DNA from 3 places in the Mesorhizobium sp. P2_F8 genome. Region 3 is predicted to be linked to each of the others. Evidence: predicted binding sites of a transcription regulator. Region 3 holds the regulator's gene; each other region holds the start of a gene.
The links. The regulator LexA, encoded in region 3, represses DNA repair genes until DNA is damaged. The targets are predictions, from matches to a motif close to TGTTCNNNNTGTGTTCNG.
Positions count from the first base shown of each region.

Region 1: the regulator LexA is predicted to act here: its motif matches at 1,801-1,818, upstream of AC1DZP_RS16000 (single-stranded DNA-binding protein).
Region 2: the regulator LexA is predicted to act here: its motif matches at 1,553-1,570, upstream of recA (recombinase RecA).

Region 1 is NZ_JBFUFB010000006.1:84,644-87,915, forward strand. Features, by position in the region: gene AC1DZP_RS15985 (MarC family protein) at 1-240, shown strand, start outside; gene AC1DZP_RS15990 (OsmC family protein) at 267-692, opposite strand; gene AC1DZP_RS15995 (DUF2306 domain-containing protein) at 741-1,154, opposite strand; gene AC1DZP_RS16000 (single-stranded DNA-binding protein) at 1,182-1,700, opposite strand; gene AC1DZP_RS16005 (cupin domain-containing protein) at 1,912-2,301, shown strand; gene AC1DZP_RS16010 (ArsR/SmtB family transcription factor) at 2,347-2,661, shown strand; gene AC1DZP_RS16015 (SRPBCC family protein) at 2,676-3,176, shown strand; gene AC1DZP_RS16020 (ATP-dependent Clp protease proteolytic subunit) at 3,203-3,272, shown strand, end outside.
Region 2 is NZ_JBFUFB010000011.1:178,390-181,661, reverse strand. Features, by position in the region: gene AC1DZP_RS25985 (pseudouridine-5'-phosphate glycosidase) at 1-392, opposite strand, end outside; gene AC1DZP_RS25980 (carbohydrate kinase family protein) at 468-1,412, opposite strand; gene recA (recombinase RecA) at 1,694-2,791, shown strand; gene alaS (alanine--tRNA ligase) at 3,185-3,272, shown strand, end outside.
Region 3 is NZ_JBFUFB010000006.1:438,902-442,173, forward strand. Features, by position in the region: gene kynU (kynureninase) at 1-81, opposite strand, end outside; gene AC1DZP_RS17750 (GntR family transcriptional regulator) at 240-977, shown strand; gene lexA (transcriptional repressor LexA) at 1,337-2,074, shown strand; gene AC1DZP_RS17760 (ComEC/Rec2 family competence protein) at 2,068-3,272, opposite strand, start outside.

The DNA.
Region 1 (3,272 bases), 350 kb from region 3:
ATTTCGGCGACGGTGCTTTTGTCCAGTTCATTCCAGGGCTTCGCCGCGCAGGCGGCGCTGGTCGGCATCATCTTCGTCTGCCTTGCCATCACCTATTTGGTGTTCGTGCTGTCGGAACGTATCGACCGCATCCTCGGCCAGACCGGGCGTTCGATCCTGACCCGGCTGCTCGGCGTCATCCTGGCCGCACTTGCCGTGCAGTTCGTCGCCGACGGCATCAAGGCGCTGATGGCGGGATAGCTCGCGACGAGCCGCCGAAGCCGGCCCTACTTCGCCGTTGTATCGATGACTTCGAAATCGTGGGTGATCGTGGCGGTCTTGGCCAGCATCGCGGAGGCTGAGCAGTATTTTTCGATCGAAAGATGGATCGCCCGTTTGACTTTGTCGCTGGAGAGCGACCGGCCCTTGACCACGAAATGCATGTGGATGCGGGTGAACACCCTGGGCTCGGTTTCGGCCCGGTCGGCGTCGAGCTCGACCACGCAATCCTCGATCGCCTCGCGCCCCTTTTCGAGGATATGCACGACATCATAGGCCGAACAGCCGCCGGTGCCGATCAGCACCAGTTCCATCGGGCTAGGTCCTGGCGTCTTGCCTTCCGGTCCGAGCGCGGTTCCCAGCACTACTTTGTGGCCGCTGCCGGATTCGCCGACGAAGGTGCGCTCCTCCACCCACTTTACACGTGCTTTCATCTGATATTCCTTCCACTTGGGGTCATCCGCCTCAAGGATTAAATAGGATCATGGTCCGGCTCGCGCGACGCCAAAGACGACATCGTGCATGACCCTGCCCGGCAACAGCGTGAAGATGCCGGCCCCGACCTGCGCAAAGACATACAGCGCAATCATCGACTTGCGATGCTTGGCGACCCGATGACTGTGCGCGTGCCACACCGCCAGCGGTACGGTGACCAGCACCAGGATCGACAGGAGATGGATCGGACTGAAAGGGCCGACGAGGCGGATCTGATGAATCCAGAAACTCGAGACGGCGATGACCAGCATCAGCGCGGCCCAGACATAGCCCGCGATGCGATGGCGCCGCGTTCCCTTCGGCAGCGCCAGCTGCGTGGCCCCTATCACCAGCGCGGCGAAAGCCGCAAAGGCATGCCAGGGAACCGGAGAAGGGGCGGCAAGCAGCGGTTGCAGCGACATTGCCGCCTCTCCGGTGGCTGATTGTCCTCAGAACGGGATTTCGTCGTCCAGTTCGCGCGACGAACCGCCGCCACCGCCGCTCTTGGCGCCGCCACCACGATTGAAGCTTTCGCTCGGGCTGGACTGGCCGAAATCGGAACCACGGCTGCTGCCGCCACCGGCATAGCCGCCGACCTGACCGCCCTCACCCTGACCGCGTGCGTCGAGCATCTGTAGCTCGCCGCGGAATTTCTGCAGCACGACTTCCGTCGTGTACTTGTCGTTGCCGGTCTGGTCCTGCCATTTGCGCGTCTGCAACTGGCCCTCGACATAGACCTTCATGCCCTTCTTCAGATACTGCTCGGCCACCTTGGCAAGCTGATCGTTGAAGATGACGACGTTGTGCCACTCGGTCTTTTCCTTGCGCTCGCCGGAATTCTTGTCGCGCCAGCTTTCCGACGTCGCAATGCGGATGTTGACGACCGGCTCGCCCGAGTTCAGGCGACGGATTTCCGGATCTGCACCGAGGTTGCCGACCAGAATGACCTTGTTGACGCTACCCGCCATGATATTTCTCCGCGCTCATCCGAAACAAATTTTTGTCGCAGCACCTTACAGGCTGCAGACCATCGCCGCCTGCTATGGCTGGCTTTTCCCACAAGGTTTTTGTTCCCTTTTCGTTCTATGACGCCCGTGGCGTTCTGTCAATGTTTGTCAGCAAGATGTAGTGTTCCGGTCCGAAATTTCCATGAAATCGGGAATGGGTCGGGGGCAATCAATGAACTCCGTCACACATGAGGACCAGCCGCGCGAGCAATGGCGAGCAGGTGTGGGAACGCGTATGCATGTGTCGGCAAGCAACGGTGCATCGCAACTTTGCATATTCGAGCAATGGGTCGAGCCCACGGTAGGTGCCCCAACGCATTGGCATCCCGTCGAGGAAGTGCTGACCGTTATCGCCGGCAGGGCCGAGATGTGGATCGACGATGAGCACAACGTCCTGACCTCTGGCCAGTCTCTCGTTGTTCCCGCGAACAGGAAACACGGGTTCAAGAACGTCGGCACCGGTACGCTTCACATCCACGCCGTGCTTGCGTCGCCAATCTTCGAGGCGACGTTTGATGGACCTGCCGGGCTGGTGAGGCGCTGGCTTCCGGCAAACTCGTAAAAACAGCGCTTGCCAAATCAATAAGTATCGACTTATGCTTTCGTCATGATCGAAGCAGAGATTTTCCGCGCCCTTGCCGACCCGACGCGCCGCGCCGTCTTTGAGCAGCTTGCCGCTGGCGAAATGAGCGTCTCGGAATTGCGCAGCGGCATGACGGTGTCGCAACCCGCCGTCTCCCAGCATCTGGCGGTGTTGCGCGGCGCTGGCTTGGTGGTCGAGCGGCGAGCGGGCCGCAACGCCTACTATCGCGCCGACCCGCAAGGGCTTGCCCCCTTGCTCTCCTGGATCGAACGCTACCGGACCTTCTGGCCGGAGCGCATCGAAAGGCTGAAGGCGGTTTTGAAGGACATGGATCAATGAAGAGCATGGGATCAATGACAGACCAAAGCCACGCGGACACCAACACCGCGCCTGACGCGATCGAGTTTGAGTGCGACCTGCCGGAGCCGCCGGAAAAGGTGTGGCGCGCACTGACCGTGCCCGAGCTGCTCGCCGCATGGATGATGCCGAACGACATCAGCCCTGAGACCGGCAGCCGTTTTGCCTTCGCCGGGCCAGAGGCGGCGATCGAATGCGAGATCATCGACGCCGAGCCCGAACGGCTGCTGCGCTATTCCTGGCGCGAGCGGCCGCAGCCAGGCGATGCCGGGCGGCAGGCTCGGCTCGACAGCCCGCTCGACAGCATTGTCACCTTCACACTCGCCCGCACCGTCTCCGGCGGCACGCATCTGCGCATCGTCCATGACGGTTTTGCCCGAACGGCAATGCCCGCTGTTGCCATGGCCGGCGCAGGCTGCAGGCTTTCGCTGGGGTCGCGCAATCCAAGATGGCCGGCCGCCGCGAACACGCCTTTGCTGTTGCTGCGCGCGGCCTGAACAATGAAACGGACGGAGACGAAACAATGAGCGGCCTTGCCAATCTGGTTCCGATGGTGATCGAGCAATCGAGCCGCGGCGAACGCGCCTTCGACA
Region 2 (3,272 bases), on a different contig from region 3:
ATGCCGCCGGTGGCGAACACCTTGATGCCGACCATATGCGCCGCGATCATCGTTGCGGCGACGGTGGTGCCGCCCGTGCGCCCTTGCGCCACCGCGAAGCCGAGGTCGGCGCGTGACAGTTTCATGGCGTCGCCGGTCATGGCGAGCGATTCGCGCTCGCCGTCCGAAAGCCCGATCTTGATGCGGCCGCCAACCACGGCGATCGTCGCCGGCACGGCGCCGCCGTCGCTGATGATCTTTTCAACATCGGCCGCCATGGCGCCATTGTCGGGGTAGGGCATGCCATGGGTGATGATGGTGCTTTCCAGCGCCACCACCGGCCGCCCGGCGGCCAAGGCCTGTGCAACCGGCGCATGGATATCGATGAAGGGACGGGCGGTTTCTGGTGTCATCCTGATCTCCAATCCGCAGCGATGCGCCTCCACTTGGACGCGCGGAAACACTCCGGCACTATGAACTGGCCGGTCTCATGCCACTTCCTGCGCATCCGGCACAAGAGCCAGTGCCTCGGTGAAATCAGCAGCGGTGAAATCGGGAACGGCGTCGGCGCTTTCGATGGCCAGCGTCGCCGCGGCAATGCCTTCGCGCAGGGCCGCGCGCAACGGCATGCCGCGCAGCGAGGCAGCGACCGTTGCCCCCGCCAGCGCATCGCCGGCGCCGGTGACGTCGGCGACCTTTCTTGGCGTCGGCGGCAGGATCGAGAAGGTGCCCGCTTCATCGAAGCCCAGCATGGGAGCGCCGCCCGCTGTCACCACGCCGCTTTTGAGCCCTGCGCGTTTCAGCCCGTCGACGATGTCGTACCCCGAGGCCGCACTGTCCAGGCCGGCAAGTGCGACCGCCTCGCGCTGGTTCATGAAGACGACGGCCAGATTGCCGAGCACCGGCCTCAGGCGCACGATCTTGGCCGGCGAAATGGCAATGGCGAAGACGGGTTTGCCGGCGGCGAGTGCCACGAGCCTCTCCACTGCCACCGTCGGCAAATTGGCGTCGCAGAAGACAGCATCGGCGGCAGCGAGTACCTCGCGCACCTTGGAGCGTCTGACCTGCTTGGGAAACGCCAGCTCATAGAGCGCCATGTCGGCAAAGCCGACGATCAGCTCGCCCTCGCTGTCGATCAGCGCCGTATAGCTTGGCGTCGTGCGATCGAGGAACACCGCCGACAGGTCGGCAATCCCGGCTTCGGCGATGGCCCGTGAAACCGTATCGGCGGCAGCGTCGCCACCGCGCACCGACAGCAGCGAGGCGGAGGCGCCGCGCCGGACCGCAGTGCGCAAGGCATTGAAGACGCCGCCGCCGACATCCTCGCGCATCGTGCCGGGATTGGATGCGGCCGGCACGTAGGCGCCGGACACCTGGCCACGCCGGTCGATATGGGCGCCGCCCACGGCCAGGATTCTTGGAGATTTCACCATGCCGGCGATATGACCTTTGTTATTCCAGCCGCACAAGCGCTAGGCTGCGTGACGAAGCTTCGCATGCAGGCAGGCGATTCGGCAGATCGAAACGACTATGCGGTCTGGCCCAATGCGAGGTGCGCTCCTGATGTGATTCTCGGGACAAAAAAAGAACAAATCCGGAAATTGATTGCCTTTCAGATACTTGAACCCTCTTGCCAAACGAGAACAAAAAAGGTACAAATAGGCAGGGATTACGGATTGTCCGGCCTTCATTGACGACCAAGGGGTGATGTATCATGGCTCAGAATTCTTTGCGGCTGGTAGAGGACAAAGCGGTGGACAAATCAAAGGCTCTGGATGCGGCGCTGTCGCAAATCGAGCGGGCTTTCGGCAAGGGCTCGATCATGCGGCTCGGCGCGAACGAGCAGGTCGTCGAGATCGAAACCGTGCCGACCGGCTCGCTCGGCCTCGACATCGCGCTTGGCGTCGGTGGCCTGCCGCGCGGCCGCATCGTCGAGATCTACGGGCCGGAAAGCTCGGGCAAGACGACGCTGGCGCTGCACACCGTGGCCGAGGCCCAGAAGAAGGGCGGCATCTGCGCCTTCGTCGATGCCGAGCATGCGCTCGATCCGGTCTATGCCCGCAAGCTTGGCGTCGATCTGGAAAACCTTCTGATCTCGCAGCCCGACACGGGTGAGCAGGCGCTGGAAATCTGCGACACGCTGGTGCGCTCCGGTGCCATCGACGTGCTGGTGGTCGATTCGGTCGCGGCGCTGACGCCACGCGCCGAAATCGAAGGCGAGATGGGCGATTCGCTGCCCGGCCTGCAGGCCCGCCTGATGAGCCAGGCGCTGCGCAAGCTGACCGCCTCGATCTCGCGCTCCAACACCATGGTCATCTTCATCAACCAGATCCGCATGAAGATCGGCGTCATGTTCGGTTCGCCCGAGACCACGACGGGCGGCAACGCGCTGAAATTCTACGCCTCGGTCCGCCTCGACATCCGCCGCATCGGCTCGGTCAAGGACCGCGACGAGGTCGTCGGCAACCAGACCCGCGTCAAGGTGGTCAAGAACAAGCTGGCGCCGCCCTTCAAGGTGGTCGAGTTCGACATCATGTATGGCGAGGGGGTGTCCAAGACCGGCGAACTGGTCGACCTCGGCGTCAAGGCCGGCGTGGTCGAGAAGTCGGGCGCCTGGTTCTCCTACAATTCGCAGCGTCTCGGCCAGGGCCGCGAGAATGCCAAGCTGTTCCTGCGCGACAATCCCGACACGGCGCGCGAGATCGAACTGGCGCTCAGGCAGAATGCCGGGTTGATCGCCGAGAAATTCCTCGAGAATGGCGGCGCGGAGAGCGGCGACGACGGCTTCGAGGAGGAATCCGGCGCGATGTGACAACTTCGTGCACAGGATGCCGGCCGAAGATCGGCCATAATCCTGTTCTATTATCTCAAGCTTATGTAATTGAGTTCAGTGTTTTTGCGTTCCAAACCGCCGGCTTTCGAGCCGGCGGTTTTTCGTTTTGCGGCCGGCGCTGATGGGTCGGCAAGCGCGCGATTTGGACCAATTCCGTGTTTCTGGACAGGGTGCGGTGCGACCGCTAAAAGGCCAAGTCTATTTTCTTATGGATGTCGCCCCAAAAGTGCGCAGCGGCTTTGGGACAGCGACATGCATGGAAGCAAGAACTTGAAGCGCGTCGACTGAATCCGTTTTCAGCGCGACGCTCTTTGAGACCCAGAGCCCATTTTCCGCCGGTTTGCCGGCGGTTTTCTCGAAAAGGCAGCATTCATGAGTGGCGTGAACGAGATCCGGTCGACTTTTCTCGACTACTTCCGCAAGGAGGGTCACGAGATCGTCGCGTCGAGCCCGCTGGTGC
Region 3 (3,272 bases):
GACGAAACGATCGCGCATGGAACGCAGCGGATCCGCGGCGTCCATCGCCTCGATTGCAGCGAGATCGAGAGTTGCATTCATGGTCGACTATCCCCGCGCATGGGCTCAGATGAACATATCAGGTGAAACCGTTGGCGATCATGGGCAGTCCCTTGGGTGTTGTCAAACATTATATATAATTTACGCAATGGAAGGATTTCATATATAATCACTCGACCAATTGGTACGGATGGTCGGCAATGCTGGACGACGAGCAATTCTCGAAGACAGAAGCAGCCTACAGGCTGCTGCGCCGCGATATCCTCACCACCCGTCTGAAGCCCGGCGCGCCGCTCAAGCTCAGCGCGTTGCGCAACAGCTACGGCATCGGCTGGACACCGCTGCGCGAGGCGCTCTCGCGGTTGGAGGCAGAACGCCTGGTGACCGCCATCAGCAATCGCGGCTTTGCCGTCGCCGCGGTCTCGCGCAACGAGTTGGAAGATCTGTCACGCGCCAGATTGGTGGTTGAACTGCCTCTGCTCCAGGAATCGATCGAGAAAGGCGGCCGTGAATGGGAGGACGCCGTCGTTGCCGCCCATTACAGGCTGTCGCGTAGCAGGACCGCGGTCGACGACCCGTCCGACGAAGTGGTCGACGAATGGGATGAAAAGCACGAGGCTTTCCACGCGGCATTGCTCAGCGCGGCAACATCCCCCTGGCTGCTGACCTTCCACTCCACGATCGCGGATCAGTTGCGTCGCCATCACCGCTTTCTTGGCCTGGCGCCAACCTTGCGGGCGGCCGCCGGTCTCCAGCATGGCTACGAAGAGGCCATGGAGGCGTTGCGCCAGGCCATCGCGATCGAACATCACACCGCGCTCATGGAAGCGGCGCTGGATCGTGACATCGAGCGCGCGAAAACCCTGATGGTTGCCCACATCGGCTACACGCTGCATGTCTATGTCCATGCGGGCGACGGCAACACAAAAAAGCGGTAATGCGACGAGGAACGATATGGGCAATTCCTCCGCCAAAGTTGGCATTTTGGCTCCCTTTCGTTCACGGGAGCCACGACCGGTGAAGTGAACCGAGCCCCCTTGTCGAGCTCCAGCGTTAGCCGAGGCCAAGCCCGACACAGGGTGGGCCGCAGGCCATTAACCATAGCAATTTCAATCCAACCAAGCGCTCGGCGGTGGCAGGCATGCGTCGATCGCGACGACTGCCGGGGCGCCAAATAATTTCAGCCGCCTTAACAAGTTCATTAAACTTTAAACGGTTGCGGAACACAACTGGAACAGATAGTGTTTGTTCTGGGTTTGTTTTTCCGATTCTGGTTTTGGGTAACCTGGGGGCTGCCATGCTGACGCGCAAACAACATGAACTGCTGATGTTCATCCATGAACGGCTCAAGGAAAGCGGCATTCCGCCATCCTTCGACGAGATGAAGGAAGCGCTCGACCTTGCCTCCAAATCCGGCATACACCGGCTGATCACGGCGCTGGAGGAGCGCGGCTTCATTCGCCGCCTGCCCAATCGGGCGCGCGCGTTGGAAGTGCTGCGGCTGCCGGATTCGATCGCGCCAGGCCTCAACGCGGCAAAGAAGTTCTCGCCAAGCGTCATCCAGGGCAGCCTCGGTCAAGGCGGCCTTGGCCGGCAACTCAAGCCTGCGTCTTCGCGGATGCCTTCGGCCGGCAATGACGACGACGTGGTCTCCGCCGTGTCGATCCCGGTCATGGGACGCATCGCGGCCGGTGTGCCGATCGACGCCATCCAGCACCAGACGCATTCGATCTCGGTGCCGCCGGACATGATCATGGGCGGCGAACACTATGCCCTGGAGGTCAAGGGCGACTCGATGATCGAGGCCGGCATCTTCGACGGCGATACTGTCATCATCCGCAATGCCGATACAGCCAGCCCGGGTGAGATCATCGTGGCGCTGGTGGATGAAGAGGAAGCGACGCTGAAGCGGTTCCGCCGCAAGGGTGCCTCGATTGCTCTCGAAGCCGCCAACCCGGCCTATGAAACCCGCATTTTCGGACCGGACAGGGTCAAGGTGCAAGGCAAGCTCGTCGGGCTGATCAGGCGCTACTGAGCAGGGCTTGCGACCGGCTTTTCGGGTTTGCGGTAGGGTGGCAGGCCCCTCGCCTCGCGCGAAAACTTGCGCTGCGTGTGCCAGGGCCGGTATGACCCGTCCACCGCGAAGCTGATCGTCGCAGGCGTGGTCGCCGATTGGCGATCGAAGAAGACGGCCGCACTACCCTTGCGGGCCAGTTGTCGCTTGGTGATGACGAGCACAAGTGGATTGTGACAGGGGTCATAGGCCGTGGCGTCATTGATGACGATCAGGTCGGCGAAGCCGCAGGCCATCCAGGCGTCCTTTCGGTCTTCGACATGCGCGATGATCGCACCGGACGGATGCTTGGCGAGGCAAACGCCCGATGTGCAATAGAAAGGCGCGCCCGACGGCAGCTCGGCGGCATCGGCTATCTCGAATTGCCCGTCTTCTTTGCTGAACACCTCCGGCATGACGATGGTCTCGGATGTCAGCGCGCGTTTCCAGTTGTCGACCGTGAATTCGTTCGGGCGTGCCCGGCTGACGGCGAGTTCGCCAGCCCCGATCGGCAGCGCAACCAGCCTGGCGTCCTCAGAGATCAGCACGTCCGGTGCGGGCGTGTCCGAGACGGTCAACAGGCCCGCAAGCGCGAACGGAAGGGCTGCGAGCCGCAGCCATGTCGTCGCCACCGTCGCAATGACCAAGGCAATCGCCACCAGCAGGACGGACTGCTGCGAAATCAACCCGACCGCGTCGACCGGCGAGCGCTCGGAAATCCATCCGGACATGGCGATCATCACCGTCAGGCCTTTGCCCATCACGTAAAGAAAGGGGCCATCGGCGCCAAAGGGCATCGCCAGCGCACTGAGGACGGCGAAAGGCATCACAACCAGCGAGACGATTGGCATGATGGCGAGATTGGCGAACAGGCTGAGCGGCGACACCCGCTGAAAATGCCAGATGGCAAACAGCGCCGTAGCGCTGCCGGCGATGATGGAGGTCATGGCAAGGCCCCCCATCGCCAACAAGAATTTTCGCGTGAGAAAGCCAGGCAGAGATCGCCGTGGCGGCGGCGGTTTCGTTTTCGCCGAACGATGATCAGACCAGCCGGCATAGGCACCGACCAGCGCCGCGGTCGCCGCGAACGACATCTGGAAACTTGGGCCGACCACTTCATGCGGCGACACCGCAATGACCGCGATCGCCGAGATCGCCAGGTTGCGCATGGTCAGCGCCG